DNA from 3 places in the Bacillus sp. NPDC094064 genome. Region 2 is predicted to be linked to each of the others. Evidence: predicted binding sites of a transcription regulator. Region 2 holds the regulator's gene; each other region holds the start of a gene.

Region 1 (10,813 bases), on a different contig from region 2:
GAGTACATTACTGAGAAGAAGTATTGTGATTGGTTTGATATTGAAAGCCCCCATCGTTTTAGTCATATCTAAAATGATGGGGGCTAATTTGTTTTCTAGTTAGTCACTTATTAAAAGAAAATTTGTTTATTTATCTTACAAATTTTCTTTGAAAAGTTCTGGTAAAAAATTACTGAACTCACTCATTTCTTCTACGTTGTGTTTATATAAACCACTTAGATTAATAAATGGTGGTAATCCTTTCGGGAAAATGAATGTAGAAGTCATTACTGTACCGTTATCGGATTTTTCATATTGGTGTATTACTTGTGAAATTACATTGTCATTATCATCTAAACATGAACCCATTAAAACGTGGCTGTAATGTGTATTTATAGGACAATCTTTAGGATCTTCCCATCTAATTCTTAGCGGAAATTCTAGTCCATCCCCAGCAGATTCAATTGAAGCTGATATGGCTCCCACATGCCCATGTACTTTAGGATCAACTAACCATTTAAAATCAACATGTTCTTCTGGGTGCCATAGTTTATATCGTTCAGAGTTATCAATATTATCCCACCACCAGTCAATCATTTCTGGTGTTACGTTATTCAATTCATGTTCAACTACTATTGATACTTGGTTTTTCATTTTAGTGCCTCCTATTTTTTAATCAACATAGTGTTGGTTATTTATATTTGTTATTATAGTTTGTATATTTCATGTGTTCAATAAACAGAAATAGCCGATCTGTTGTATTTTGAACACTTTATAAAAATATGTCTAAAAAATTTATGAGGTAAAAATTAGGAAAAGAATACACTAATTTACGTATAGCTCGTATTAACGAAGCAATACGTAATGCACGAACTAACTTAATATATGAAAAAGGAATGGATTGCATACGGTAAAGGATATTACAATTAGAGCCAATAGTAATCGAGGGACATTTGCTCGGAAGTCAAAATATTTTTCGAATTAAGATATGGACGAAATGGTAACGGATCGATTAAATTTATCTTTTTAACAATGTATATGAAAAATATACTTTGAAAATATGTCAAAAGTACTAAGTGAATTGCAGCGGATGGTTTAGGTGTTTTGGTATGTGTCCAGATTTTGTGAGTGTTGCAATTTATTGTACATGGAGTTTTTTTAGGAGTATTAAAACATAAAATTTTCTTGCAAATCTGATTAAAGAGTTTTTCCTTTGCTCATACTATGTAATAAGAAAGCGAAGGAGAGAGGGTGAGCAGCATGAGAAGAAGTCGCCGTAAATCGTTTGAAGAACTTGTAAATGAAAATAAACAACAATTATTAAGCGATCGCGATGCAATCGATCGCATTGAAGAACGTATTGAAAAACGTTATGAAATGAAACTTTTTAAGCAAGCTGAATAATTCTTAACACTGGTACGATACTAGTGTTAAGGAGGCGATAGTAATGGGTAATCCGAAAAAGAATTCAAAAGACTTTGCACCAAATCAAATTGGAACACAATCGAAAAAAGCTGGCGGCAATAAAGGGAAGCAAATGCAAGACCAAACTGGCAAACAACCGATTGTAGATAACGGTTAAAGAAAAGGAGAATGTTGCATTCTCCTTTTTTGTATAAATTTGAAGGAACATAGGCAATTTAAGATGGTATGTATAAAGAATTAGGAGGGAAGTACATGCCGAATCCAGATAATCGAAATGACAACGCTGAAAAATTACAAGAAATGGTACAAAATACGATTGATAATTTTAATGAAGCAAAAGAAACAGCGGAACTTTCTAATGAAAAAGATCGTGCTGCCATTGAAGCGAAAAATCAAAGACGTTTAGAAAGTATTGATTCATTAAAAAGTGAAATAAAAGATGAATCTTAATAGAATGTACAAAAAAGGGCTGACAAAAGTCAGCCCTTTTTTGTAATCGTAAAGTTTTCGACGAGTAAGCGCCAATTTTGTGGGAATGGTAGACCAATCTTCCAGTAGCTAATGCCGCCTATACCTTGTTCTTTCATTAAATTAAATTTACTTTGCACGGACCGTGAATCTTCAAACCAAACTTCGTGTTGTACGCCGTTTTCGTCAAAGTAATTAAAATGAGGAGCTTGAGCTGTAAAATCATAACGGATAGGAACATTGTACTTACGTGCTAATGCGACGGCTGCGACAGAACTAACAGCTTTTGCTGGCGGATTACCTTGTTTAAATGGAAGTTTCCAATCGAACCCATATAAATTTTGCCCCATCATAATTTTTTGTGGTGGCATTTGAGATTTTGCATATTGAAGTACTTCTTTCACTGGGCCTATAGGAGAAATAGCCATCGGTGGTCCGCCTTGCCAACCCCAGTCATATGTCATAATGACAACGAAATCAACAATTTGACCTTGGGCTTTATAGTCATGAGCTTCAAAGAATTTTCCTTTTTGATTGGAACTCGTTTTTGGTACAAGTGTTGTACTGAGTGTGTATCCGTTAGGTAAACGTGTTTTCACATTTCGTAAAAAGCGATTATACGCCTCGCGGTCTTCAGGTGCCACATTTTCGAAATCGAAATGAATGTCGCGCATCCCGTACTTTTCAGCTGTTTGCAAAATGTTAGTGATAAATTTATTTTGAATCGTTGCGTCGCGTAAAAGAACCGATGTTAGATCGGTACTGAAATTTCCATTTTCAATATTTGTAATTACAAGCATAGGGATGGTATTGCCTTGCGTTGCAATATTGGCGATTTTAGCTGTTTCAGTTGGTTCTTTTAATGTACCATCTCTCTTTGCCTCAAAACTGAAGTAGGCTAAGTATGTTAAAAATGGATTAATGGCACGTGTAGAATTAACTAAACTTTCTTTTATGGGTATAGTTGAAGGTTGTAAATAAGCAATGGATTCTACTGCTCGTTTTGTTCCTTTTGGCACATATAATTGTTGTCCGACATGGAGAATGGATTTTAAAGATAGATTATTAACTTTAGCTAAACTAGCGAGGGGAACATTATATGTTTGAGAAATTCGATATAGGCTATCGCCAGGCTGTACATAATAATTATTCCCTTTCGTATTCACGATAAGTGCCTGACCAACAACAAGTGTTTCAGCTGGATTTAGTCCATTGTCTTTTACTATTTCGTCAGGTGTTGAGCCATATTTTGATGCCAAGCTATATACACTATCACCACTACGGACAGTTACAATTTGAATCATATGCTTGCTCCTTTCAGGAAAAGATTCACTGTTTCTATTTTATTTTTGATGTCACTGTATTATGATTAAATGTATGCAAAGTAGCAGAAGTGAAAGAAGGCGAATACATATGTTTGTAGCAGAACATGAAGTGGAAATCCGTTATGCGGAAACAGATCAAATGGGTGTTGTTTACCATTCAAATTATTTGGTGTGGCTAGAACTAGGTCGCACGAAACTTATACAAGACTTAGGATTTTCATATGTTGAAATGGAGAAAGGGGGAATTATTTCTCCTGTGTTAGATTTGCAAATTTCATACCGTAAAGCGATGCGTTATGGAGAAAAAGCAATCGTAAAAACGTGGGTCGATAGCGTGAGCCCGCTCCGCGTTGTATACGGATATGAAATTTATAACGGTGATGGTGAACTTTGTATTACTGCAAGTACAACGAATATTTGTGCGAAAAAAGAAGGCTTCCGTCCTGTATCGTTTAAAAAGTTATATCCTGAGTGGTATGCGAAATATGAGGAAATTAAGAAAAAATAAAAAAGCGTGGCAGCAGCCACGTTTTTTTATTTTTCATAATTAAATTGCGGGAAATCATCGCCGTCGTTAAGTGTAACAGATAAATTATGTCCATCGAAGAACCACTCATCATCACCTTCAATAAAGAAGTTAATATCTTCTTCTTGAATTTGAACAGCAGGGTGAGCAGGATCATCTTTACGAATACCTAAAGAAAGTCCTTTTTGCACAGTACTGCAACCACCGTATTGTACGAAAAAGCGTAGTGTTTCACCTGATTGTAAGTTTAATTCGTTTTTATACCATTGTGCTGCTTCTTTTGTTACGGAAAGATTCATGTGTAGTTCCTCCAAATTATGTTGCTTTTTCTTTAGTATAAAAAATAACGCAAAAAGACGCTATTAATATGCTTCACGTTTTCTTTTTGCGTTATGTGGGTTACGATCTTATTTTTGCTTTTTTGAAAAGTTTGCTTTTGGTTCAGTTTTATTTATAATTCGTCCGATATTTGCACGGTGTTTATAAATAACCATACCTGCTAATAAACACATCGCAATAATGAAGATTTTATCCCCGCTAACAATGGATGCGATAACAGCAACGACAGCTGTTACCATAGAAGAAAGTGATACGTATCTCGTTGTAAATAAAAGGGTGAAAAATACAACAGCTAATATTGCGAAAACAACTGGTGAGTAGCATAATAGCACCCCAGCAGAAGTTGCAACTGCTTTACCACCGCGGAATTTCGCGAAAATCGGATATACATGTCCAAGAACAGCTGCTAATCCGAACCATAGTGGGTGAATATCTAATCCGAAAATCATCGGTAGGGCTGTTGCTAATGTACCTTTTAAAATGTCAGCAATTGTAACGGTAAAACCTGCTTTTTTCCCTAATGTGCGGAATGTATTTGTTCCGCCCAAATTACCGCTTCCGTGCTCACGAATGTCGATTCCATAGCCAATTTTTCCAACGACTAGTGCAAATGGAATCGATCCAAGTAAGTAGGCAACGATAAATAAAAGATATGTAGTAATCATAAGTTCAGTCTCCTTTATTCAAATGTGTTGATAAAGGGTAAAAAGAGTTTTTCCCGTATATTGTACCATACATTTGTAAAGAGCACATTTCTTTTTTATAAATGAAAAATTCATTAATTCGTGAAAAAAATTTCACAGGAATGTTACATTTCTCACAGAAACAGTAAGACTATATGTAGTAACATTTTAATCAAAAGACAACAACATATTGGTGGAGGGTTATAAATGTTACAACAAAATGTACGTGGAGAAGAATTAATGAAAGTATTTGAGACGATTGTCCACGGTAATGAGCAAGACTTAATGCAAGAAAATGCAAATGTAGATGGCCGCTCTCCAATGGGAGTAATGGGAACGTTCGCATCTGAGAGTGCAAAATATTATGCAGTTAAAAATTTATTGTCAGATCAAGTAAAAAAAGCGATAAATCAAAATATATTATATCCACATGATTTAGATTTCTATGCGACAGGAACGACGACTTGTTCGCAAATTCCGCTAGCGCATATGCTTGCTAACGGCTTTCATACTGGACATGGACATATGAGACAACCGCAAGACATTAAAAGTGCATTGGCTCTTTCTTCTATTATTTTTCAAGCGAATCAAAATATGCAACACGGTGGTCAATCGTTTGCACTCTTTGATATTGATTTAGCTCCGTATGTAAGAAAAACAGTAGAGAGACATAAAAATCGATTACAGTCATATCCGCTTACGAAAGAACAAATAGAGGAATTTGCATGGAAAGAAACAGAGAATGATACGTATCAGGCGTGTGAGGCTTTTGTTCATAATTCAAATAGTATGCATAGTAGGGGCGGGGGGCAAGTACCGTTTATTTCTATTAATTACGGAACAGACACATCGAAAGAGGGACGACTTTTAATTAAGCAACTTTTAAAAGCAACACAAGCTGGCCTCGGTAAAGGAGAAACACCGATTTTTCCAATTCAAATTTTTAAGATGAAAAAAGGTGTGAATTTTGAAGAGTGTGATCCAAACTATGATTTGTTTGAATTAGCATTAGAGACAACTGCAGAGCGGTTATTCCCTAACTTTTCATTTTTAGATGCTCCGTTTAATGCAGTGCATTATGACGGGCGACCTGAAAGTGAAGTATGTTACATGGGATGTCGTACCCGTGTTATGTCTAACATACATGGAGAAGAAACAGCGATTGGAAGAGGGAATTTATCATTTACGTCTATTAATTTAGTGAAATTAGCGTTAATTAGTGGTTCAAAAGAAGCGTTTTTTGAAGCGTTAAATTATTACTTAGATTTAGGAATTAAGCAACTATTAGAGAGATTCGCGTATCAATGTACGAAGCGAGCGAGAGATTTTCGATTTTTATATTCACAAGGCGTATGGCGTGGTGGAGAAACGTTACAGCCCGAAGATTCGGTAGCACCGATTTTGAAGCAAGGGACGTTAAGTATTGGTTTTATTGGTCTTGCAGAATGTTTAGTAGCTTTAACAGGAAAGCATCATGGAGAAGATGAAGAGTCATGGAAACTTGGGTATGAAATCATTTCCTTTATGAGGGAGAGAATGGATAAGGCGACAGAAGAACACGAGCTGAATTTCTCAGTAATTGCAACTCCTGCTGAAGGGTTATCAGGTAAGTTTGTGAAAAAGGATAGAGAAGAATTTGGGGTAATTGGCGGTATAACAAATCATAATTATTATACGAATTCATTCCATATTCCAGTATATTATAACATTCAAGCGATAAATAAAATTCGTTTAGAAGGACCTTTCCATGCTCTATGCAATGGAGGACATATTACGTATATTGAACTAGACGGGGCAGCTATGCATAACAAAAAGGCGTTAAAGCAAATTGTGCAAGCAATGGCCGAGAATGGCGTCGGATACGGCTCAATTAATCATCCAGTTGATCGTTGTAAGTGCTGCAAGTATCACGGAGTCATTGGAAATGAATGTCCAAGCTGCGGAAATGAAGATGAGGCCAATATAGAAAGAATTCGCCGAATAACTGGCTATCTTGTAGGAGATATGTCGAAGTGGAATAGTGCGAAACGTAGTGAAGAGATGGATCGGGTGAAGCATAAATGAAAGTTATGAACATTATTCATGATAGTGTAGTAGATGGAGAAGGGTTGCGGACAGTCGTGTTTTTTGCGGGCTGTCCGCATCGTTGTTTCGGATGCCATAATCCGAAATCGTGGAATATTTGTAATGGAACTGAAATGACAGTAGAAGAAATTGTGAAAGAGATTGAAAGTAATCCATTAACTGATGTAACATTTTCAGGTGGAGATCCATTTTTTCAAGCTGCTGAAGTGAAAAAAGTAGCACAAGCCGTGAAAAATTTGAAGAAAAATTTATGGATGTATACAGGTTATACGTTAGAAGAGATACAGAGTTCTCAAAATAATGATATGATAGAGTTGTTACATTATGGGGATGTTTTGGTCGATGGAAGATTTGAAATCGAGAAAAGAGATTTAGCACTTCCATTTCGCGGAAGCTCCAATCAACGTATTATTCGATTGAAAGAGTAAAAAGGCGGGATTTATATGAATAAAACAGTATTGCTAGTTGAAGATGAAAGAAGATTACGTGAAATTGTTAGTGATTATTTTCGTAATGAAGGTTTTGAAGTAATCGAAGCAGAAGACGGGAAAAAAGCGTTAGAATTATTTGCAGAGCATGAAATTGATTTAATTATGTTAGATATTATGTTACCAGAAATAGATGGATGGTCTGTTTGTAGACGAATTAGAAAAGAGTCAGCGGTACCAATTATTATGTTGACAGCACGTTCGGATGAAGACGATACATTGCTAGGTTTTGAATTAGGCGCAGATGAGTATGTGACAAAGCCTTTTAGTCCGAAAGTGTTAGTAGCTCGCGCGAAGACGTTATTGAAACGTGCAGATGGCGTGGTAGGAGTAGCAGAAGAAAATGCTATGTCTTTAGCTGGAATAGAAGTGAATCGACTATCTAGAACTGTTTTAGTAGATGGAGAAGAAATAATATTGACACATAAAGAATTTGAACTTCTTGTTTATTTAATGGAGAACAAAGGAATTGTATTGTCACGTCAACATTTATTAGATCAGTTATGGGGATATGACTACTATGGCGATGATAGAACGGTTGATACACATATTAAAAAACTACGAAATAAGCTGGGAGATAAAGCGAAGCATATCGGTACTGTTATTCGAGTGGGTTACAAGTTCGAAGAATGATCATAAAGGTTACTATGTACTTTAGCTTGAAAATATAGCAAATTTATATTCTCCTTTGTAGGTAGAATGTACAAAAATACTTTTATTGTCTACTATGGTAGATAGGAGTATTTTTTTAATTGGATTTCACGATGAGTTCACAAGAAGGACACAAAACGTGGCTATACTGAAAATACGAATTCACCAGAGAGGGGAAATAAAACATGGGATATTACGACGGACCAAATTTGAATGAAGAGCATAGTGAAACGAGAGAATTGAAAAAATCAGGCAGTAAAAAAGGATATTTTTTCACAGGTTTAGTGGGAGCTGTAGTCGGGGCGGTATCGATTAGTTTTGCAGCACCTTACATGCCGTGGATGCAAAATAATGGAGCGGCAGTTTCGTCATTCAATTCTAATCAACAAGTGGAGGGTACTGTAGCTCCTGTTGTTAATAAAGTTAAGGGTGAAACTGATTTACCAGGTATGGTTGAAGGTGCAAAGGATGTTGTAGTTGGTGTAATTAATATGCAAAAGGTTGTTGATCCATTTGCAATGCAACCGACAGAACAAGAGCAAACAGCTGGTACAGGATCAGGTGTTATTTATAAAAAAGAAGGAAATAAAGCATATATTGTAACGAATAACCACGTAGTGGATGGGGCGAATAAACTTGCGGTAAAAATGAGCGACGGCAAGCAAGTTGATGCAAAATTAGTTGGTAAGGATCCTTGGTTAGACTTAGCAGTTGTAGAGATTGATGGATCTGCAGTTAATAAAGTTGCAACTTTAGGTGATTCCAGTAAACTTCGTGCTGGTGAAAAAGCAATTGCAATTGGTAACCCGTTAGGATTTGATGGTAGTGTAACGGAAGGTATCATCAGTAGTAAAGAACGTGAAATTCCAGTAGACATTGATGGAGACCAACGTCCAGACTGGCAAGCTCAAGTTATTCAAACAGATGCAGCAATTAACCCTGGTAATAGTGGTGGTGCATTGTTTAACCAAAACGGTGAATTAATTGGAATTAACTCAAGTAAGATTGCTCAACAAGAAGTTGAGGGAATTGGATTTGCCATTCCAATTAACGTTGCAAAACCAGTTATTGAATCGCTTGAAAAAGATGGTGTAGTGAAACGCCCAGCTCTTGGTGTAGGTGTTGTTTCATTAGAAGATGTGCAAGCTTATGCATTAAACCAATTAAAAGTACCAAAAGAAGTAACAAATGGTGTTGTATTAGGTAAAGTTTATCCAGTATCACCGGCAGAAAAAGCTGGTTTAGAGCAATATGATATTGTAGTGGCATTAGATGATCAAAAAGTAGAAAATTCACTTCAGTTCCGTAAATATTTATATGAAAAGAAAAAAGTAGGCGAGAAAGTAGATGTGACATTCTACCGTAACGGTCAAAAAATGACGAAATCGGCTACATTAGCAGATAATTCAGCTACAAAGAATCAATAAGATAAAACCTTAATTAGTAAGGTTGTCCGTAAATAGCGGATAAAAGAAAGTCTCTTTCATGTTGAAAGAGACTTTCTTTATCGGCTATACTAAAGGAATAGGAGGGATTAATTATGACAATTGAAAACCCAACTCGTACGGAAATTGGTGAAGTATTAAAGAAAAGCAAAACAATTGCGGTTGTTGGATTATCAGATAAGCCAGAACGTACATCGTACATGGTTTCAAAAGCAATGCAAGATGCTGGATACCGCATTATTCCAGTGAATCCAACAGTAGATGAGGTGCTTGGAGAAAAGGCGGTTTCTTCACTAAAAGATATTAAAGAACACGTTGACATTGTAAATGTATTTCGTCGCTCAGAGTTTTTAATGGACGTTGCAAAAGAGTTTGTAGAGATTGATGCAGATGTTTTTTGGGCACAATTAGGAGTACAAGATGAAGATACATATAAACTTTTAAAAGAAAAAGATTATACTGTAATAATGGATCGTTGTATTAAAGTAGAACATGCGATGACAAAATAGTGTGGATTTTAAAGATAGAAAGATTGATTCAGCCCCCGTTATAGATAAGGAGGGCCGATGGACGAGGTGTTCATCATGAGATTTTTTAAAGGCTGTTTTTGGGGATTGTTACTTGTTATCCCATTTTGGATATTGATCATTTGGATCATAATAAAGGTTTGGAATGTGTAATCTTGGAATACATATCCAATTCTCGTTGACAAACGATTATTTTTCTGAAATAGTAGCCTAGAGGAATCCTTGTGAAAAAAACAAGGATTTTTCTATTGAAAATGGTATATAAAAGAGATAAGATAACTTGCCAAAACTATAGTCGAGGCGTTATTCTATAATAGAAACATATGTTCTGATTTGATTAGGAAAGGGGCAAGGAGTTTGGCGAAGCATCAGTTCCAATATAATGAAGATGCAATTCAAGTGTTAGAAGGACTTGAAGCCGTTCGAAAACGCCCGGGTATGTATATCGGGAGTACGGATAGCCGTGGATTGCATCATTTAGTATATGAAATAGTAGATAACTCCGTTGACGAGGCGTTAGCGGGATTTGGCGACGAAATTTCTGTCGTAATACATAAAGATAATAGTATTAGTGTTATTGATAAAGGGCGAGGAATGCCTACGGGAATGCATAAACTTGGGAAACCTACACCTGAAGTTATATTAACTGTACTTCATGCTGGTGGTAAGTTTGGTCAAGGCGGCTATAAAACGAGTGGTGGTTTACACGGTGTTGGGGCATCAGTTGTAAACGCTTTGTCAGAATGGTTAGTCGTAACGATTAAGCGTGATGGAAATGTTTATGAACAACGCTTTGAAAATGGTGGTATCCCTGCAACGACGTTAGAGAAAATCGGAAAAACGAAAGAATCTGGTACAACGATGCATTTTAA
Region 2 (10,813 bases):
GTTGCCTGTAAAATATCAGTTGGCATATATACACTTTGAACGAGTTTTTCATATTTCTTTCTCTCGTCATACGCTACTTTTCTAATGCAGCGATCATATTGAATATCAATCATCTTACCTTGGATAACAAGCTTTGGCTCATATCCTTGCAGCATGTTTTTACATGATCCTAAATCCGGACAATCCGCACAACCTACACTTTGTCCAATATATTCATATAACTTCACAAGACTGCGCTCAATCATCGAAGTTGTTACTTCACCTTTATGTTCGTCTATAAATTCTTTCACACGCGGGTGTGCCATCACTTCTGCCTTTAATACTTCATATCTATTTTTAAAATTTTTATTCTCCATTAATTTTGCAAATGAATTTTGAATATGCTCCATTTTCTCACCTCAAAGAGCGTTCATTCTCTTCTATTAATCACGCTTATATTTTTTCAACACTTCTTCTAGTCGTTTTCTTTCATCTTCTAACGTACTTGCACCTTTTTCCGAACTTACATCTTTCTTCGCAATTTCTTTCGCTTGTTCCTTCGGCTCTTCTTTCAGCCAATCTGGTACCATTTCTTTTCGTACTGTTTTCTTCGACGTACGGCCTTTTTTCTTCGTTTCAGCCCACTCTTGATATTGACGGTTTTCTTCTTTCGCCAATGCCATCGCTTCAGCTACTGTACCGACCTTTTTACGCGCCCAATGACCAGCAATCTTCTCCACATACGTTTTCGCGAGCTTCATATCTGAGCGTAGCATAACGTAATAAATAAGTACATTTACAACGCCTGGCGTTAGTTTTTGATTGATCATTACATCTTCAACGATTTGCAAGTCCGCTTTCGTCGCCTCTGCACCACCAGATATCTCTTTCAATAGTTGTTTTGGCGAGATTTCTTCTAACTGCTTTATTAGCATCTCTTCCTGCGTTGAAGGCTCTTTCTCTTTCATCATACGCGCACTATGAGGCTGCACTCTTTCGCTTAATACAGGTAATGCTTGCCCGTTTTCAAATTGATACCAATCGCGCGCTCCTTTTCTAAGCCTTTCGATATCAATTGTTTGCATCTCTGTCACCGCACCAAGAACGATATTTTGCATCGATAACACATCTACACCATATACGTAAGAAAGCGTAATCACACACTCTCGAACTGGATCTGTAATCGCCTTTTTAGGAACAAGAGCGGACAATCCGTCTACAAATAAGGAGAAATCAAAGAAATCATTCCAAACTTTCGGAGCGTCTCCCTTCTCGTTACTTGGCATAGTTGTCGTTTTTGGAATACGAAGGTCTTCTTGCGCATGCTCAAGCTGTCCTGGATTAAACGAACCAAACACATCATTGAACGAACGCGTAACATTTTCATAAGAGGCAAAATCAAACTCTTCCTCTAAGAAATATTGCTTTACTTGATTATATTTTGTCCGACTCAATCGATTGTATAAAAAGATACTTAAAACAATATCATCAAAAAACTGCTTTGGAGATAAAGGCGGTTGCAACTCGTATATAAACATTCGAATATCTTTTTCTTTCTTAATATATACCTTTAAAAGCCCAATTGCCTCTAACTTCACTCGTTCCTCATATATTTCAGGAAGTTGCATTTGCATGGTCACCATAAGGGAATGGTGTGTATTCTCTTTTCCAAATACACGATCTTGTTCTAACTCTCCCCATAGCGTCATGTATAAGCTAAAAGCTCTACTACCTATTAACGGTTGATACAACATTGTTAACACTTTTCGGTCGTAATTATGTAGTAGCCCTTTCGCACTTACTTTATAACGATCAATCGGCAATAGCTCCATCCATGACTGTTTTTCCATTCTTGCTTTTCCTTTCTCTCATCCAATCTATCCTCTACTGATCAAAGCTTCACTTTATTAGCGAAAAAGAGCTATTAGCTTACGCTCCTAGCTCTCTTATCTCATTACTTACAGTATGTAAAGAGAATTGAATAGGCTTCTATTCTCTTTCTTTTTGCAGTATATCTTTCAATTCTTCAATAAATACATTTAAATCTTTAAATTGACGATATACAGAAGCAAAACGTACGTAAGCAACATCATCGATATCACGAAGCTCTTCCATAACTATTTCACCAATCATATCACTTTTCACTTCTGAAATACCTAAATTACGAAGCTCACGTTCCACACTTTGTGTTACTTCCTCTAATTGTCTTAAAGATACTGGTCTTTTTTCACACGCTTTAATTAAACCGCGTAAAATCTTTTCTTTATTAAACTCTTCTCGTGTACCTTCTTTTTTAACAACGATAAGAGGTGATTCTTCTACTCTTTCAAATGTCGTAAAGCGACTTAAACAGCTTTCACACTCTCTCCTTCTTCGAATAGAGCGTCCCTCGTCTACCGGACGCGAATCTAACACTCTTGTGCCATTATGAGAACAGGACGGACAACGCAATATATTCACTCCTTTACACTATACCCTTTATTTTTTCTCTACTCACTTCGCCTGAAAATATATATACAATATTATATAACTCATTCTAACGCTCTTACCACTTTAAGTTTACACGCATTATGTTATCATCCCGTTTTCAAAAAATAAGATGGTAGATGAAGCGCTAACTTATTTGTAAAAGTTCAATTTATTCAACTAACGAGTACGTTACGTTTTTCCCTTTTTATAAACTAAAAAAGAGGTGCATTATACACCTCTTTACATTTTAAATCAATTATGTTCTTTTTTAAAGAGCTTTTGTTTCTCTCTGCTTAATTTCGAAGCTACCAGTGCCTCGAGGAAGCTCGATGCTCTCACGCGTTTTCGCGTTTAAACCTTCTGCAATATATTCTGCAGCAACATTTGGATCAATACGATCCCCACAAGTATAAACATCAATACTTGCGTAACCATGCTCCGGAAAGCTATGAATTGTTAAATGTGATTCCGAGATAATTACTACTCCACTTACACCTTGTGGTGCAAATTTATGAAAAGCAACCTCACGTACTTCAGCACCAGCTTTTAGTGCTGCATCCACAAATAATTGTTCAATATATGGCATGTCATTAAGCTTGTCGAAATCGCAATCCCAAAGTTCAGCGATTACGTGACGACCCATCGTATCCATAGTATCCATTCTACAGTTCCCCCTTGTAAATTTATTCTAACTGTTCGAATTGAAAACTAATTTGCAATTTGGCTTGCTCCACTACCACGGGGGAAAGTTAGTCCAGAGAGGTCCTAACCCTTTAAGTAGTGACTACGTACCTCAGCTCTTAAGTTTACGAGTGTTAGTATACTTTGTTTATTTTCATTTTGCAACAACAGTTTTTTCGATTTTCTGTCATAATTTCCTCTTTACTTTTCCCTAAAAAAAATAAATGATTCACAAATACAGTAATAACAACGGTTCGTGGTATGTCCACTTTTTAAAATATACTCATATATTTTTTCCTTTTCAGAAAAAAATAAAAAAAGAGGGCAAATATTTATTTGCCCTCTCCCTCATTCACTTAAATATGTTGCACATTTTTTTGTTTCGCTAATTCATCAACAACTAACGTTACAAGATCTACAACACGACGAGAGTAGCCCCACTCGTTATCATACCAAGCAAGTACTTTCACTTTACGATCACCCATTACCATTGTAGATAAACCATCAATAATAGCTGAGTGTGTATTTGTATTAAAGTCAATAGATACTAAAGGCTCTTCGCTAAATTCTACAATGCCTTTTAATGCACCATTCGCAACAGTTTTGAATGCATCATTAATAGCTTCAACTGTCACATCACGTTTTACATCTACTACTAAGTCAACAAGAGACACGTTTGGTGTTGGTACACGAAGTGCCATACCATGAAGTTTTCCATTTAAGTGCGGAAGAACTTTTGCTAGCGCTTTCGCAGCACCTGTCGTTGTCGGAATAATTGACTGTCCGCAAGCACGTGCTCTTCTTAAATCTTTATGTGGGTTATCAATATTTTTTTGGTCATTTGTATAAGCGTGAACAGTCGTCATTAAACCGTTTTCAATTCCGAACTGCTCATCTAACACCTTCACAACAGGCGCTAAACAGTTTGTTGTACAAGATGCGTTTGAAATAACAGTATGTTTTGTAATATCTAGTTGGTCTTCGTTCACACCAACTACAATTGTTACATCTTCATTTTTACCAGGCGCTGTTAAAATAACTTTTTTCGCTCCAGCTTCAACATGAAGAATTGCTTTTTCTTTTGAATTAAATTTACCAGTTGCTTCAATTACAACTTCAACACCTAGATCTGCCCAAGGCAATTCCTTTGGATCGCGGTTGTTTAAAAGGCGAATCATTTTCCCATCAACTAATAAGTGATCTTCAAATGCTTCTACTGTTCCGTCAAACTTGCCGTGAACTGTATCATATTTAATTAAATGTGCTAACGTTTCAGATGGATAGCTTGCATTGATTGCTACAATTTCGAATGCGCTTTCTTTTATTGCCTGACGAAATACCATTCTCCCAATACGTCCAAATCCATTAATTGCCACACGAGTCATAATATGTTATCCCCCTTGAATGCGTTATACTATTTATCTCTAATCCCAATAATAGTATAGCACAAAAAGAAGATATGTCACTAAGCATTTTCATTAATTTCACAATTTTTTAAGTAATAATGTTCCACTTCTTTAAAATAACCTGTAATTGTGTTTTCGTTTCCATAATTGTGCCATCATTATTTATCACTTCATCTGCGTATTTTACTTTTTCTTCCAATGTCATCTGAGATTGAATACGAGCTGTTGCTTCTTCTTCTGAAAAGTTATTTCGTTTCATTAAACGTTCTAATTGTATATTCGGTGTAACTGCTACAACTAAAACACGATCCACGAGACTTGTTAATTTACTTTCAAACAAAAGAGGGATATCTAACACAACCGCTTGCACCCCTTCTTTTATGTACATTTCCTTTTGCGTATTCATTTCCTCACGCACTGCAGGATGAACAATTTTATTTAACTGCAATCGTTTTTCTTCATTATGGAAAACGACACTTCCTAATTTCGGGCGATCCAATTCTCCACCTTTTTGTAACACTTCCGTTCCAAATACCTCTACAATTTTGTTATATGCTGGTTTTCCTCGTTCTACAACTTCTCTTGCGATAATATCTGCATCAATAACTGGTATACTTAGCTCACGAAACATTTGAGACACTGTACTTTTTCCACTTGCAATGCCTCCCGTTAATCCAATTACTACTGTCATAATAATCCCCCTCACAATATAAAAGGCGCGAAACTAATGTTCCACGCCCGTACTTACATTTTCCAAATTCCAATAATAATGAGTAATACTCCAGGCAGGAATGTAAATTTTTGTAACCATTTCATATTTGATAAAACCGTTCCCAGTTTCATTCCAATAAATAAAAACAAAGAACTCATCACTGCAACTAATACCGCCATCATCGCAGGTGCATATCCTAATAAAGATGCACCAATTCCAGCACCAAACGAATCTACAGAAAGAGCTATACCGAGAAGTAATGCTTCTCCTGCAGAAATAGTTCCCGATTTATCAAAATCTGCAACTGTCGGTTTCCGTAAAATTTGAATCACTAGTCCTAGTGAAGCGATCTCTAATTTCCAAACCTTCTCTTCTTGCTTCGGTTCTTCTTTTTTATCACTCCGAAAAAATTGGTATAATACCCAAATCCCGATTCCAATAAGAACAAGCCCACCGATACGCGTTGCGATAACAGGTGAAAAAATTTTCGCGATCATATGTCCAATTCCCATTGAAACAAGCATAACAGCCGCTGAACAGATTCCGATAATTATAATTGATCTTAGTGGAATCCTTACACTTCTTAAACCATATGTTAGCCCTACACTACAGCTATCTAAGCTTAATGTAAAAGCTAATAAAATAAGAGATAAATAAAGGTACATCGGTAAGCTCCTCCCTTATACATAGCTCTGCTGTATGTATATGACAAATGCCTATCCGATGTTATCTCTTTTCTATATTCTAGGCTGACAAATTGGGCAGTAATGTGTTCCTCTTCCACCAACAACTGTTTTTTCTAAAATCGTACCGCAAGTCACACATGGTTCTCCCTTTTTTCCATATACATTTAGAAGTTCTTGGAATGAACCAATTTGCCCTTGCGAATTGATATACGTTCTAATTGTACTTCCGCCTCGCTTCACTGCTTCGCCTAGCGTTGTAACAATCGCTTCGTATACTCTCTCGATTTCTTCTTCTGTTAAAGACGACGCTTCCCGTTCCGGATGGATGTGAGAACGGAATAAAACTTCATCTACATATATATTTCCAAGCCCTACTAAAAGACGCTGGTCTAATAATACGACTTTTATTTTGCGATTTGTCTTTTGCAATCTCTCTTGTAAATACTTCGGTGTCAATTCAGCATCAAATGGCTCCGGTCCTAAATCAGCAAGAGGCATTTGATTTAATTCTTCACCTTTTTTAAAGAGATGCATCGTACCAAACTTTCTCACATCTTTATAATGCAATTCCGTTCCATCTGTAAATAAGAAACGGACATGCGTATGTTTATCAATCGGCTCACCCTCTTGATGTAGTAAAAACTTACCTTCCATACGCAAATGGGAAACAATGACATAATTCGTTACATATAAAAGCAAAAACTTTCCTCTTCGCTTTATATTTTCAATCGTCTCGCCTCTTAGCATTTCTTTAAAAATTTCCACATCATCTGGGCGCTTTACTATTTTTGGATAAGTAACGATGACATCTTCAATCGTTTTTCCTGTCACAAGATTTTCAAGCGTCCGTCTAACATTTTCAACCTCTGGTAATTCAGGCATTTCATCACGTCCTTATTTTGCGTCGTACCAAGTTGGACCGTAAGAATAATCAACTTTCAGCGGCACTGCAAGTTCAATTGCATGTTCCATTACTTCTGGTACAAGCTTCTCTAATTTTTCAATTTCTTCTTTTGGTGCTTCAAAGATTAATTCATCGTGCACTTGCAGAAGAAGGCGCGCTTGTAATCCTTCTTCTTCTAGACGATCCGCCATAATAATCATCGCTTTTTTAATAATATCAGCTGCAGTACCTTGAATTGGTGTATTCATAGCTGTACGTTCAGCAAAGCTACGTAAATTGAAATTACGACTCGTAATTTCTGGAATATAACGGCGACGATTTAATAATGTAGCCACATATCCTTTTTGTTTCGCATCTTTTACGATGTCCTCCATGTATTCTTGTACACCAGGGAAACTTTCTAAATACTTTTCAATAAATTCTGCTGCTGCTTTTCTTGTAATTCCTAAGTTTTGCGAAAGACCATAATCACTAATACCATATACAATTCCGAAGTTAACAGCTTTCGCTTGTCGTCTCATATTTGAAGTTACTTCATCTTTTTCAACGCCAAATACATCCATAGCTGTTTTCGTATGAATATCCATGTCATGTTGGAACGCTTCAACTAACCCTTTATCATTTGCAATATGAGCTAATACACGAAGTTCAATTTGCGAATAATCTGCTGCGTACATAATCCATCCTTCTTCTGATGGAACGAATGCCTGACGAATCTTTCTTCCTTCTTCTAATCGAATCGGGATATTTTGCAAGTTCGGATCAGTTGAGCTTAATCGGCCTGTTTGCGTTAATACTTGATTGAAACGAGTATGGATTTTACATGAATCTTCATGTACAACTTTCAATAAACCTTCAATGTAAGTTGAATTTAGTTTCCCTAATTGACGATAATGTAAAATATTTGGAATGATCTCATGGTGATCCATAAGCTTGTCTAGTACATCAGCTGACGTAGAATAGCCTGTTTTCGTCTTTTTAATAACTGGTAAGTTTAAGTTTTCAAACAGAATAACACCAAGCTGCTTCGGTGAATTAATATTAAATTCTGTTCCCGCAAGCCTATAAATTTCCTGTTCCATTTCCTTTAATCTACCTGCAAGCTCTTCTCCCATATTACGAAGACGATCCGTATCAACTTTTACACCTTTTACTTCCATATCAGCTAATACACGTGCAAGTGGCAATTCTAACTCTGTAAATAGTTCATATTGCTCATTTTTTTCTAACTCTTCAATGAATGTTTGCTTTACATCATATAATACATGCACTTTACGAGCGACATGCTCTGCTACTACTTCTAGCTCTGGAACAGCACGCTTCGCGCCTTTTCCGTAAACTTCTTCATCGGATTTCACAGCATGCGTTTCTTTCATTTTCGCTACAGTACGGAAATCTTTGTCCGTATCAGCTGGATCAAGTAAATACGCAGCGATTAATAAATCAAAGTCAATCCCTTGAATATCTATCCCATTCCATTTAAGCGCAACGATCGCACGCTTCGCATCAAATGTATGCTTTCTCATTTCTCCATTTGCAAGCCACTCTTTAAAAGCATCTGACTTAAGGGCAATGTCTGTCTGAATAAAGTAGCAACCATTTTCATTTTGAATACCAAAACCCTGAATATCTGCTTTATGATAATTATCTTCTTGCACTTCAACAATAAGCGCACTATCTTGCTGAAGCATCTCTTCTGTAACTTCTTCCACGATATCAAATGTAATATCATCTAATTCAGCTGGAGCTGTTTCCTCCGGCGTAACACCTAACTTATTTAAAAGAGATGTAAATCCTAAACTCTCGAACATTGGAATGACATCACTTGGTTCATATCCTTTATATTCCATATCATCTACATGCACAGTAATTGGTGCATCTGTAATAATAGTTGCAAGATCTTTACTCATAAGAGCTTGGTCTTTATTTGCTTCCAGCTTTTCTTTTAATTTCTTCCCACTTACTTGATCTATATTTTCATACACCTCTTCAACCGTTCCAAACTGTGTTAACAATTTAATCGCAGTTTTTTCACCAACTCCTGGTACACCCGGGATATTATCTGATTGGTCTCCCATTAAACCTTTCATATCAATAATTTGCTTTGGTGATAAGCTGTATTTCTCAAATAAAGCTTCTGTCGTATATTCATCTACTTCTGTAATCCCTTTTCGTGGAATACATACAAGTGTGTTATCAGAAACAAGTTGAAGTAAATCTTTATCTCCTGAAATAACTTTAACGTAAGCCCCTTGCTCACTAGCTTCTTTCGCTAACGTCCCCATAATGTCATCCGCTTCGTAATTTTCCAGCTCATAACGTGGTACGTTGAATGCATCAAGCATCTCACGAATAAACGGGAATTGCTCTGATAATTCAGGTGGCGTTTTTTGACGCCCTCCTTTATACTCGCTATACGTTTTATGACGGAATGTTGTTTTTCCTGCATCAAATGCTACTAACATATGCGTCGGCTTTTCTTCCTCTAATATTCTCATTAACATCATTGTAAAACCGTAAATTGCGTTCGTATGTATACCTTTGTCGTTATTTAAAAGCGGTAGTGCAAAGAAAGCACGATACGCGATATTATTACCATCTACTAGTACGACTTTTTTTTCCAAAATCGAAACCTCCCCATACAAATTTGAAATGATTTTTTTCACAGAAAAAAACCGTTCCTTTCCTCTCTCTATATTAACATGACTAATAGAGAGAAGAGAAATAACGGTTATTTTCCTTCATATATAATACAGGCTTATATTAGCATAAAGGGAAGTGACGAGAATAGCACAACTATTCTCGTCCAAAATTACTCCTTGGATGAAGGGGTTTTCATCTATTATATTAACAGAGCTTTATTAATATTTAATTAAGCCATTGTTAATATATTGTAAACATCCATCATCCTATTTATCAGTTGCCGATTTTGGTAAAACAACCGTAAATGTTGTCCCTTCTCCAACTTCACTATCCACTGTAATTGTACCGTGATGCGCCTCAACTAAATGCTTTACAATCGATAACCCAAGGCCTGTACCACCAGTATTTCTACTTCTCGCTTTATCCACTCGATAAAAGCGTTCAAAAATACGTGGAATTTCATCTTTACTAATACCAATTCCAGTATCAGATACTTTTATATAAGCATTATATTTATCTTCTGCTAACTCTACAGAAACAACGCCTCCAGCTGGTGTATATACGACTGCGTTATTAATTAAATTTATAAAGATTTGTTTCAATCGGCTTGGATCTCCAATGACAGAAACACGTTTCAATACATTCACTTGTAAAGAGATTTCTTTTTCGCCTGCCTTATTATCCAGCACCATATGAATATCTTCAAGAAGCCCCTTCATATCAACGGTCCCCATATTTAATTTAAACCCTTGTTGCTCAATCTTTGACAAATCTAATAAATCTTCAATTAAGCCTTGCATGCGTTCACTCTCTTTTAAAATAATGTGTAAGAAATGTTCGCAGAATTTTTTATTATCCATCGCCCCATCCAAGAGCGTTTCTGAAAAACCTTTAATAGAAGTAATTGGCGTCTTTAGTTCATGCGAAACATTCGCTAAGAAGTCTTTTCTCATTTGTTCTAACTTCTTCAGCTCAGTAATGTCATGGAATACGAGAACAATTCCTTTCCACTCATGGTTTGTCCCAATAATTGGCGCTCCGTATACTTCAAAATGCTTTCGCTCAATACCAAGTAGCAACAACATTTGTTTACGCACTTTCACTTCTGTCATAAAGATTTCTTCCACAAGCTCTATAATTTCTGTATGATGAAACGACTCGTAGTATAAACGATCTAAATATTCTTCGTCTGTTACGTGGAAAGTCTCCTTATACGAACGGTTTACAAGATTTATATAACCGCGGCTATCAATTAAAATCATTCCACTTCCCATATTTTCAATTAATGTGTGCAAACGGTCTTGTTGCATTTCTTGTTCAAGTGTCATCTCTT
Region 3 (10,813 bases), on a different contig from region 2:
GGGGTGTTTCGGATAAGGAGCACCTCTTTTCACCAACAAAAAGGGGGAAAGAAGTATGCTCCACTCTAATATGGATGTAAGTTTAGAAGGTTTGGTGAACTCATTACACTCTACCCGAGGCACACTATTATCAGAAATTGAAATGTTAAATGATACAGAAGTGAATGTAAAGCCACGTCGTGATAAATGGAGTATTATTCAAATTTTACATCACTTGCATTTAGTTGAACAATCTGTCACATCTGCCCTTGTATATGCTTTACAAAAAAAAGAAAGAAAACTGGCTCCATTTAAAGACCTCCAACTTACGCTTGATCGCACACATAAACGAGAAGCTCCTCAGCAAATGAAACCAACAGAAACTTTAATGAAAAAACAACAAGGAATTCAATTACTAGAACATTCACGACAAGAACTATTACATGCGCTTCATAGTGTTATAGATGAAAATGAATTATTTGAAAATGGATTAAAGCATCCTATTTTTAATGATTTAAATTTGTATCAGTGGGTTCAATTTCTTGATTTGCATGAACAAAGGCATCTTACGCAGTTAAAAGAGGCGAAACATGCAATACTACAACGGTAAGAAGAGAGAGACGGGTGATCTGCCCGTTTCTTTTTTTGTGCGTAGTTATAGCCTCACTTCAAAAGCTGGGGGCTGTATGTTACATAATCAAAAGGGATAGAAAAAACTATGCATAGTTTCCTATCTCACTTTGGAATAATACTTTGTGAAAGAGTCAGAAGGAGTGAACAGTGTATGGCGAAGAAGAAGAGAGAAGAAGAGCGTGCTTGGAAAGCTCGTAAAGAGAATCAAAAACCACATGGAAAAGTGAAAGCTTTTGCTGAATTAGTGGAAGGAACAGAAAAAACGTGATGAATTCCATCACGTTTTTTTTATGAGCGGGAAAGTTAACAAGAAGGTTGTACCTGTACCTTTTTCGCTTATAATATCAACTTTTCCATCCATTGCTTGGATGACGCTAAAGACGACCATCATTCCGAGTCCAGTACCTTTTTCTTTCGTTGAGTAGAAAGGTGATCCGAGCCGCTTTACTTGTTCTTGATCCATACCAACTCCTGTGTCTTTTATATACAGTTGTATATGTTTATGGTCTGGAACTAATGTAAGAATAAGGTCACCGCCGTTAGGCATTGCCTCAATACAGTTTTTAAAAATATTTAATAAGCATTGGTTCAGTTTTTGCTTTTCACCAGCTATAAAAAAAGATGTACTTTGTTTTATATAGTGTATACGAACATTTGTTAAATTGGCGAGAGGTGTAATTAAAGATAGCGCATGAAGTAATTCTTCCTCTACTTGTAATTGTTGTTCTTTTTCAATACTTGGTTTTGCAAAAGTTAAGTAATCCGTAAGAACATGATTTGCTTGTTCGATCCCATTAATGGCTATGTCGATATATAATTTTCGTTCCTTTTCAGAACATGTATCTGACTGTAAAAGTTGCAAAAATCCTTTCGTTGAAGTTAAAGGATTACGAATTTCATGAGAGATAGAAGCTGCCATTTCACCGATTAAATGAAATTTTTCAGCATTCATAAGTTCATTTTGAAGTCGAACTTGCGTTTGTAATATGTGTAGCAAATATAAAATAAGGATTGTGCCAATCATTGTACATATTTCGTATACGATAATATGCGGTATATAATCAGCCTTATTTGTAACCTCTGCAAGGAAAAATGGTATCCAGCCAAATCCGAATATGAGACTGTAAAAGACAGCAAGTGCTATTTTTATACGGTTAGAACTTCGGTTAAACAGTTTGTATGTTAATAGTAGAACAATAAACAAGAGAACCGAAGCGATAAGGGATGGGAAAACACCAACTCCTCCTAATAAAAAGCGGTATATGTTTAATACAGTTAAGATGGAAGCACCAGCAATAGGCCCCCCTGTTAATGTGCCGACAATTAATACGATATGACGCATATCAAATTGAAATCCATAATTTGTTTTTGCACCAAATGTGATACATAGTATGGTAGCGAGGCAACACAATACAATAAATATAGCTGAATTTAATTTAGGAGATCGTTTGCCTTTTTGATTCCAAAATAAGTGATAGATAAGCATCGTAACGAGAATGGATAATATATTTAAAAAGAGGTAAATAATAAAGAGTTTCAGTAGGATGCCCCCTCCCTTCTAATATTAGATTAATCATACTATAAAATGAAAAAAATGAAATAAAAATAGCGGAAAAATCAGAAATTTTTTATGGTAGTATACAATATGTTACAATAAGCTTTGTCAATGAAAGAAGAAATTCCGTGCACTGCACGGGAGAGGTTCGTGAACTCCCTCTATAAAAAACTATGGAAACAACAATATCTCTAGGTATTGTTTTGTTTTTTTATTGCGACAGTTCAAGAACGTTCTTTCTTCTTATTCGTAGTAGAGAAGGAGAATGAGTGAAATGAAAAAAGAAAAAGCGGTTGTTGTTTTTAGTGGTGGACAAGATAGTACAACATGTTTATTTTGGGCGATAGAGCAGTTTGCAGAAGTAGAAGCTGTAACGTTTAATTACAATCAGCGTCATAAGTTAGAAATTGATTGTGCAGCGGAAATTGCGAAAGAGCTAGGAATTAAACATACAGTACTAGATATGAGTCTATTAAATCAACTTGCTCCAAATGCATTAACGAGAACGGATATGGAGATTACACATGAAGAAGGTGAATTACCATCAACATTTGTGGATGGACGAAATTTACTATTCTTATCATTCGCTGCTGTATTAGCGAAACAAGTTGGAGCGCGTCATATTGTAACAGGCGTATGTGAAACTGATTTTAGTGGGTATCCAGATTGTCGTGACGTATTTGTGAAATCATTAAACGTTACATTAAATTTATCTATGGATTATCCGTTTGTCATTCATACACCACTTATGTGGATTGATAAAGCGGAGACATGGAAATTATCTGATGAACTTGGTGCATTTGAGTTTGTTAGAGAAAAAACATTAACATGTTATAACGGAATCATTGGTGATGGTTGCGGTGAATGTCCAGCATGTCAACTTCGTAAAGCAGGATTAGATACGTACTTACAAGAACGCGAAGGAGCGAGCAATTAATGGATAATTTCTTTGGATTTCGCATCGTAGAAAATTTGCAAAAAATGGACAAGGATATTCAGCGTAAACAACTTAAATATCATAATAAAAGAGTAATGGTCAGCAAGGAATTTACATTTGATGCAGCACACCATTTACACTGTTATGAAGGAAAATGTAAAAACTTACATGGTCACACATATAAAGTTGTATTTGGGATTAGTGGATATGTAAATGAAATAGGCCTTGCGATTGACTTTGGAGATATAAAAGAGATTTGGAAAAATGAAATAGAAATTTATTTAGATCATCGTTATTTAAACGAAACGTTACCTGCAATGAATACGACTGCTGAAAATATGGTCGTTTGGATTTATGAAAAGATGGCAGAAGCATTAACAAAAGATAATCGTGCGAACGAATATAAAGGAGCTCGTGTTGAATTTGTTCGTCTATTTGAGACGCCGACTAGTTATGCGGAAGTAAGACGGGAGTGGATGCTCGATGAGTAAAATCCCTGTCTTAGAAATATTTGGTCCAACTATTCAAGGTGAAGGAATGGTTGTAGGACAAAAGACAATGTTTATCCGTACAGCTGGCTGTGATTATAGCTGCGCTTGGTGTGATTCTGCTTTTACGTGGGATGGATCTGCTAAAGATCAAATTAAACAGATGACAGCGGAAGATATTTGGAATGAGCTTATTGCAATTGGAGGAGAAAATTTTTCTCATGTTACGATTTCAGGCGGAAATCCGGTATTGCTGAAAAATATTAAGTTTCTTCTTTCTATACTAAAAGAGAATGGAATGCGAACGGCAATCGAAACGCAAGGGAGTAAATGGCAAGACTGGTTACTTCAAATTGATGAGGTAACGATTTCTCCCAAACCACCAAGTTCGACGATGCAAACAGATTTTCAGAAGTTAGATGCTGTTATTCAGAAACTGGCAGGAAAAGATATTAGCTTAAAAGTAGTCGTATTTGATGATTATGACTTTGAGTATGCAGTTAAGATGCACGAACGTTATCCAGACGTACCATTCTTCTTGCAAGTAGGGAACGATGATACGAAAACAGTGGATGATGCAATGCTTATTAAAAAATTATTAGATAAGTATGAGTGGTTGATTGAGAAAGCTGTAAATTGTAAAGCAATGAATGATGCAAAAGTATTGCCGCAGCTTCATGCGTTAGTATGGGGAAATAAACGCGGCGTATAACGAGAAGGGATGTTTAACATGGCAGGAAGATTAGATGAAGATTTAAAAGATGTAACATTACTAGGAAATCAAAATACAAAATATTTATTTGAATATAGCCCAGAAATTTTAGAGGTATTTGATAATAATCATCCAAATCGTGATTATTTTGTAAAATTCAACTGTCCTGAATTTACAAGCTTATGTCCGAAAACAGGACAACCAGACTTTGCAACAATTTATATTAGCTACATTCCAGAGCAAAGAATGGTAGAGAGTAAATCTTTAAAGTTATATTTATTTAGTTTCCGTAATCATGGTGATTTCCACGAAGATTGCATGAACGTAATTATGAATGATTTAATTAAATTAATGGATCCACGTTACATTGAAGTATGGGGGAAATTTACACCACGTGGTGGCATTTCAATTGATCCGTACTGCAACTATGGTCGCCCAGGAACGAAGTATGAACAAATGGCAGACTACCGCATGATGAACCACGATCTATATCCAGAAACAATTGATAATCGTTAATAGAAAGAAAGGGCCTGTATACTATACAGGCCCTTTCTTTCTATTATATTATGCATTTTGGTTAATGACAGTATAGTTTTTATGACTTACAACTGTAAGAGGTTCCATATCTAGTTCTCTAAAATTCTCCATAATTGTTATATCAACAATAACAGAGTTTTGATTTACTTTTTGAACACGGCCTTGCATGCCACCTTTAAATTCGATGATATCTCCAGTTTCTGCGATCTGCATAAGCAACTCTCCTTGTTACAGTTTTTCCAAAAAAGAATAATTTGGGATTTTTTATTTTCCTTTATTTTGAACTATGTTACCTGTTTTGTAAATGTTTTCAAAGTAAAAATTCGAAAAATATTCACTTTTTGTAAGAAAATATATGAAAAAACATGTTGTTAGGAGATAAATGAGAGAAATGCGAATATTTTTATATGAGAGTATAATGAAAAGGTACAATGACCTACTAAAGTGGGGGAAACTAGGGGCGGTAAAATGATGTTTGAAATTGTGGGGAGCTTTATAGCGATTTTATTATTTTTATTTTCTTATATACAGCTAAAGAAAATTCGGCACCATGAAACAACTGCATATTTTGACGGATTGGATGGTATGCATGCATCGATAACACATGATAGTGGCGGGGATATGTAATAATGTATAACTTTCTTTTTACGCATGGTATGATGGCAATAAGAAATAGTGCATAATAGAGTTCGTAAGTGATGAATGGGGAGTGAAAAGAATGAGGATTTCTTTTATTCGTCATGGTCGCTTAAATCGTACTATGGAACCAATGACAGTTACTTCATTTCATGAGTGGATGAAACGATATGACTTACATACTATAACAACAAAAGCTCCTATACCAATGGAAACAATTGAAGTGATGGAAGCAGCAAAATTGGTCGTAACGAGTGATCAAAGGCGTGCTGTACAGTCAGCAGCTGAATTAACGGATTCTTTATCTTTTATACAAAACTCTCTTTTTAGAGAGGCTGAGGTTTCTTCAAGCTTTTTTTTTCCAAAATGGTTGAAATGCAAACCTAAGGTATGGATGGTTATCGGCCGAACATTATGGATACTTGGCTACCATAAAGATGTAGAGTCTTATAAGGAAGTAAGAGAGAGAGCAAGGCAAGCGGCTCATCTATTGCACCGTTATGCTCTCGTTCATGGAAGTGTTGCTCTTGTAGGTCATAGTTATTTTAATACGATGATTGGGACTGAACTGAGGGCAATGGGGTGGTCTGGTTCGCCTATTTTTCATAGGAAGCCATGGGGATGTACAACATATACATTCCACGAGGCGATGGATGGAAATGTATTAAATACGAATTTAACATAAAAGCACACGATTTATATAAATCGTGTGCTTTCCTTTTAAGATACAGAAACCTTTGTATTTAATGGTTTTACTAAATGGGCGTAAGGTTCACCCACAAGCATAACGATTTGATCTTTTTTGTAACCTAGCTTTTCATATAATGAAAAAGCACGTGTGTTTTCTAAATTAACAAGTAAGGCGATTTTTTCATGCGCTTGTTCAGTTGCATGGATTTCAGCAGCTTTAATTAATTGAGAACCTATGCCTTTTCCGCCGTATGCACTTGAAACTGATAACGTATCAATGTAATACTCATCAAGCTCAGCTTCTTTTTCTAACGTAATAGAGTTATCTTTATGTAATTCTCTTAATTGACGTACAATTGGTGCGTCAATTATTGTTGCTTCACTACCGTGATAAGCGACGATAATTCCGACTGCAGTCCCGTCTTGTTCATATACAAGACAATTTTCATAGCTCAGTCGATTTTTCTCTTTTGAGAACCATGTTTCTAGTCCTAGTAATACTTCTGTTTCAACTGTGCTACCTGTGATTTTTTCAGCAATTTCGTGCAGAGCGTTATACAATAAAGGAGCTATAGCCTTTGCATCTGTCTTTTTTGCTTTCCGAATCATAGTATCCCTCCTAGTTCTATTTATATATTGTAGCATAATGGTATGGAACTTTGCATAATTGAATGTCAAAATGTTTGATATAGAGAAGTGGCTATGTTAGTATATGATATTTAGTGGACATACAATAAAGAGATCTCTTTTGAAAAATAATGAAAGTAAAATGCCGACATAGCAACGGGATAAATTTACAGTTGTTGACCTATAGAATATACGATAGAATAAAATATTGCATAGAGGTGAAATACATGGATGAACAATTAGCAAATGCAATTTTGGATCAGCTGAAAAATGGTGAGATAAAGGAGTATGTTGCAACGAAAGATGTATTTTATACGTTCAGGAAAGTTGTAGTAAGTCGGGAAGATTTTAAACATATTATTGGGAATGCACAGCGCGGCGGACAGGTCATTTATACATATTCAGAAACGCCACGTTCGTAACTAGAAGATATAGGGGAGGAGACTTATGGGCGATTTTAAACAAGGGATATTACCGCATTGGGATTATATGTGGAAAGATCGATCTGGAAATAGGTTTATGGGAATGGTTATGTATCCAGAGAGACGAAAATGTTCAGCGAAAATGCTGCAGAAAATAAAAAGAGCATATGAAGAAGCGATAGAAATTAAGGTAACCGTACAAGTTCAACATACATATCAGTACGTAGAAGGAATGATTGTATACTTTGATGAAGAAGCTCCTGTATGTACAATGATTGATAAAGATGAGAATCCACATCACATTTTTGTAAAAGATATTTTGCGTATTGAGCACTCTGAATAATCTTTTCATAAATAAATTGAAATTCCATAATAATAATCTTTTTCTATAATAGTTATCTTTTAGTATGTAACGAGAACTGAAAGTATATGTATAATATTTAATAAAGTAAAATTGATAAATGTAATCGTTTTTTAGAGCAGATTATCGTTTAATGTCTGTTCTTTTTTGCGTGATGCTGGAGAAATATATTCCTCCAGCATTTGCCGTTTTATGACAAAATATATTGGTAACTTTTTTAAAAATAAGGTTAAATTCGTTGACAACTTTTTTGAAAAGCACTTTATTGACATGAGTTTTAGAATGTTGTTTCATAGTCATTGTATTGAAAAAAAACGACTGTCATGTCGAAAAGTAAAAGTTAAAAAAAGAAAGAATTTATACATATATCTTGTGTCTTATTTTGAAACGTAATACAATATATAGAGAAATCAAGAAACAACATACAGAGAGTATAGATTGGAGAGGGAGGGTCGGAAATGTTAGTTGCATATGATTCTATGACAGGAAACGTGAAGCGTTTCATTCACAAATTAAATATGCCGGCCGTTCAAATTGGTGAAGATCTAGTAATAGATGAAGACTTTATTTTAATTACGTATACAACAGGTTTTGGCAATGTACCAGAACGTGTTTTAGAATTTTTAGAGCGCAATAATGACAAATTAAAAGGCGTATCTGCAAGCGGCAATCGTAACTGGGGAGACATGTTCGGTGCAAGTGCTGACAAAATTTCTGCCAAATATGAAGTGCCTATTGTATCAAAATTTGAGTTATCAGGAACAAATAACGATGTAGAATATTTTAAGGAAAGGGTGCGGGAGATTGCGACACATTGAACTGAATAACGAAATCACGCAAATGCAGGACGGTTTTTATCAGCTTCATAAAGATAAAGAGGCATTAGAAGTCTTTATGGAAGAAGCTAGAGAAAATACCGTTCCTTTTAATAGCGTGGCAGAGCGAATGGAGTATATGAAAGAACATGATTACTATTACAACGTTCTGGACGAGTATAGCTTGGAGGAAGTAGAAGAGGTATATAACATCGCTTATGGTGAAAACTTCGAGTTCCAATCTTATATGGCAGCATCTAAGTTCTACAAAGATTATGCGTTAAAAACAAATGATCAAAAACAATACTTAGAAAGCTATGAAGATCGTGTAGCAATTGTTTCATTATACTTAGGACGCGGTGATGTTGCGAAAGCAAAACAATTCGCAAGCATGATCGTCAAACAAAACTATCAACCAGCGACACCAACCTTTTTAAATGCGGGAAGAAGCAGAAGAGGAGAAATGGTGTCTTGTTTCTTGTTAGAGATGGACGACAGCTTAAATTCAATCGGTTTTAACATTAATACTGCAATGCAATTATCGAAAATCGGCGGGGGAGTAGCTTTAAACTTATCTAAGCTACGCGCACGTGGCGAGCAAATTAAAGGTATCGAAAACGCTGCAAGTGGTGTAGTACCTGTTATGAAATTGCTTGAAGATTCGTTTTCATATGCGAATCAACTTGGCCAACGAAAAGGTGCCGGCGCAGTATACTTAAACATTTTCCATTGGGATATTATTGAATTCCTTGATACAAAAAAAATAAATGCCGATGAGAAGAGCCGTATTCAGTCTCTATCAATCGGAATTATCGTTCCAAGTAAGTTCTTTGAGCTTGCTGAGAAAAACGAACCTTTCCATGTTTTCGCGCCTTATACGGTGTATAAAGAATATGGAAAGCATTTAGATGATATTGATATCGATGAAATGTACGATGAATTAATGAGCAATCCGAAAGTGAAGAAGAAGCCGCTAGATATTAGTGCACGTGATATGCTTATTAAAATTGCTATGATTCAGCTTGAATCTGGTTACCCATACTTAATGTTTAAATCAAATGCAAATAACCAACATCCACTGAAGGGTATTGGAACTGTGAAGATGTCGAACTTGTGTACAGAAATCTTCCAGCTTCAAGAAACTTCTGAAATAAATGATTACGGTACAGATGACATTATCCGTCGTGATATTAACTGTAACTTAGGATCGTTAAATATCGTAAACGTAATGGAAAATAAAGAGATTCGTGAAGCAGTTCATGCAGGAATGGAAGCTTTAACAGCTGTTTCTGATATGACAATCATTCCGAATGCACCAACTGTGAAAAAAGCAAATGATGAGCTTCATTCAGTTGGACTTGGCGCAATGAACTTACACGGATATTTAGCAAAAAATAAAATCGCTTATGAAAGTGCAGAAGCGAAAGAGTTCGCGCGTACATTCTTTATGATGTTAAATTACTACTCTATTGAGAAAAGTATGGAAATTGCTAAAGAAAAAGGCGAGACATTTAAAGACTTCGATAAATCTGATTATGCGAACGGCACATACTTTGAAAAGTATGAAACGACAGATTACAGCCCAGTAACTGAAAAAGTTCAACAACTATTTGAAGGAATTCATATTCCAACAAAAGAAGATTGGACAAGTTTAAAAGAGCAAGTGCAGAAGAATGGTTTATACAACTCATATCGTCTTGCAATCGCTCCTACACAATCAATCAGCTACGTTCAAAATGCAACTTCAAGCGTAATGCCGATCGTAAGTCAAATCGAATCAAGAACGTATGCGAATGCGACAACATATTATCCAATGCCGTATTTATCAAAAGATACGTTCTGGTACTATAAATCTTCTTACGATATGAATCAGTTTAAACTAATTGATTTAATCGCAGAAATTCAAGAACATATTGACCAAGGAATTAGTACAATTCTTTACGTTAATAGTGATATTTCAACACGTGAATTAGCACGTTACTACATCTATGCACATAAAAAAGGCTTAAAGAGTCTGTATTATACGAGAACACGTAAATTAAGCGTGGAAGAGTGCGTGGCTTGTACCGTTTAATATAAAAATTGAGACATGATGAGCAGGGTTTTCTGAACCCTGCTCATGCTTAGTTATCAATTTTTCATGTTTATTTAGAGAAGGGGCGATTGAATGCGTGCGGTAAACTGGAACAAAAAAGAAGATGATTTTAGTTTAATGTTTTGGAAGCAAAACATCGCTCAGTTTTGGACAGAAGAAGAAATTGCGGTTTCGTCTGACAAAAATACTTGGGCACAATTATCAAAAGAAGAGCAGGTTGCTTATAAGCGCGTATTAGGTGGTTTAACACTTTTAGATACGAAACAAGGCGGCGAAGGGATGCCACTTGTACTTGTTCATCTTGAAAATTTACAAGCGAAAAGTGT

Evidence for each region. Region 2 encodes NrdR, which represses ribonucleotide reductase genes. Its sites were predicted from a motif close to AACACNATATATNGTGTT; they were not measured.
Region 1: the regulator NrdR is predicted to act here: its motif matches at 4,893-4,910, upstream of ACQKNI_RS07895 (anaerobic ribonucleoside triphosphate reductase).
Region 3: the regulator NrdR is predicted to act here: its motif matches at 7,969-7,986, upstream of nrdI (class Ib ribonucleoside-diphosphate reductase assembly flavoprotein NrdI).

The regions. Positions count from the first base shown of each region.
Region 1 covers NZ_JBNNUI010000003.1:17,157-27,969, reverse strand. The annotation lists gene ACQKNI_RS07935 (DAPG hydrolase family protein) at 136-633, opposite strand; gene ACQKNI_RS07930 (FbpB family small basic protein) at 1,240-1,383, shown strand; gene sspN (acid-soluble spore protein SspN) at 1,427-1,561, shown strand; gene tlp (small acid-soluble spore protein Tlp) at 1,657-1,854, shown strand; gene ACQKNI_RS07915 (glycosyl hydrolase family 18 protein) at 1,884-3,176, opposite strand; gene ACQKNI_RS07910 (acyl-CoA thioesterase) at 3,286-3,705, shown strand; gene ACQKNI_RS07905 (HesB/YadR/YfhF family protein) at 3,732-4,022, opposite strand; gene plsY (glycerol-3-phosphate 1-O-acyltransferase PlsY) at 4,131-4,727, opposite strand; gene ACQKNI_RS07895 (anaerobic ribonucleoside triphosphate reductase) at 4,953-6,809, shown strand; gene nrdG (anaerobic ribonucleoside-triphosphate reductase activating protein) at 6,806-7,258, shown strand; gene ACQKNI_RS07885 (response regulator transcription factor) at 7,274-7,951, shown strand; gene ACQKNI_RS07880 (S1C family serine protease) at 8,155-9,396, shown strand; gene ACQKNI_RS07875 (CoA-binding protein) at 9,510-9,923, shown strand; gene parE (DNA topoisomerase IV subunit B) at 10,299-10,813, shown strand, end outside.
Region 2 covers NZ_JBNNUI010000004.1:111,158-121,970, forward strand. The annotation lists gene dnaI (primosomal protein DnaI) at 1-389, opposite strand, end outside; gene ACQKNI_RS11095 (replication initiation and membrane attachment family protein) at 423-1,829, opposite strand; gene nrdR (transcriptional regulator NrdR) at 1,969-2,430, opposite strand; gene speD (adenosylmethionine decarboxylase) at 2,717-3,100, opposite strand; gene ACQKNI_RS11110 (glyceraldehyde-3-phosphate dehydrogenase) at 3,486-4,514, opposite strand; gene coaE (dephospho-CoA kinase) at 4,624-5,226, opposite strand; gene ytaF (sporulation membrane protein YtaF) at 5,280-5,912, opposite strand; gene mutM (DNA-formamidopyrimidine glycosylase) at 5,985-6,815, opposite strand; gene polA (DNA polymerase I) at 6,828-9,461, opposite strand; gene phoR (sensory box histidine kinase PhoR) at 9,747-10,813, opposite strand, start outside.
Region 3 covers NZ_JBNNUI010000002.1:177,872-188,684, forward strand. The annotation lists gene ACQKNI_RS05445 (DinB family protein) at 56-589, shown strand; gene ACQKNI_RS05450 (DUF6254 family protein) at 764-880, shown strand; gene ACQKNI_RS05455 (ATP-binding protein) at 890-2,098, opposite strand; PreQ1 riboswitch class I at 2,305-2,348, shown strand; gene queC (7-cyano-7-deazaguanine synthase QueC) at 2,442-3,104, shown strand; gene queD (6-carboxytetrahydropterin synthase QueD) at 3,104-3,595, shown strand; gene queE (7-carboxy-7-deazaguanine synthase QueE) at 3,588-4,304, shown strand; gene queF (preQ(1) synthase) at 4,323-4,820, shown strand; gene ACQKNI_RS05480 (YkvS family protein) at 4,869-5,054, opposite strand; gene ACQKNI_RS05485 (hypothetical protein) at 5,313-5,468, shown strand; gene ACQKNI_RS05490 (histidine phosphatase family protein) at 5,560-6,162, shown strand; gene ACQKNI_RS05495 (GNAT family N-acetyltransferase) at 6,198-6,776, opposite strand; gene ACQKNI_RS05500 (hypothetical protein) at 7,022-7,216, shown strand; gene ACQKNI_RS05505 (hypothetical protein) at 7,242-7,559, shown strand; gene nrdI (class Ib ribonucleoside-diphosphate reductase assembly flavoprotein NrdI) at 8,036-8,395, shown strand; gene nrdE (class 1b ribonucleoside-diphosphate reductase subunit alpha) at 8,382-10,466, shown strand; gene nrdF (class 1b ribonucleoside-diphosphate reductase subunit beta) at 10,560-10,813, shown strand, end outside.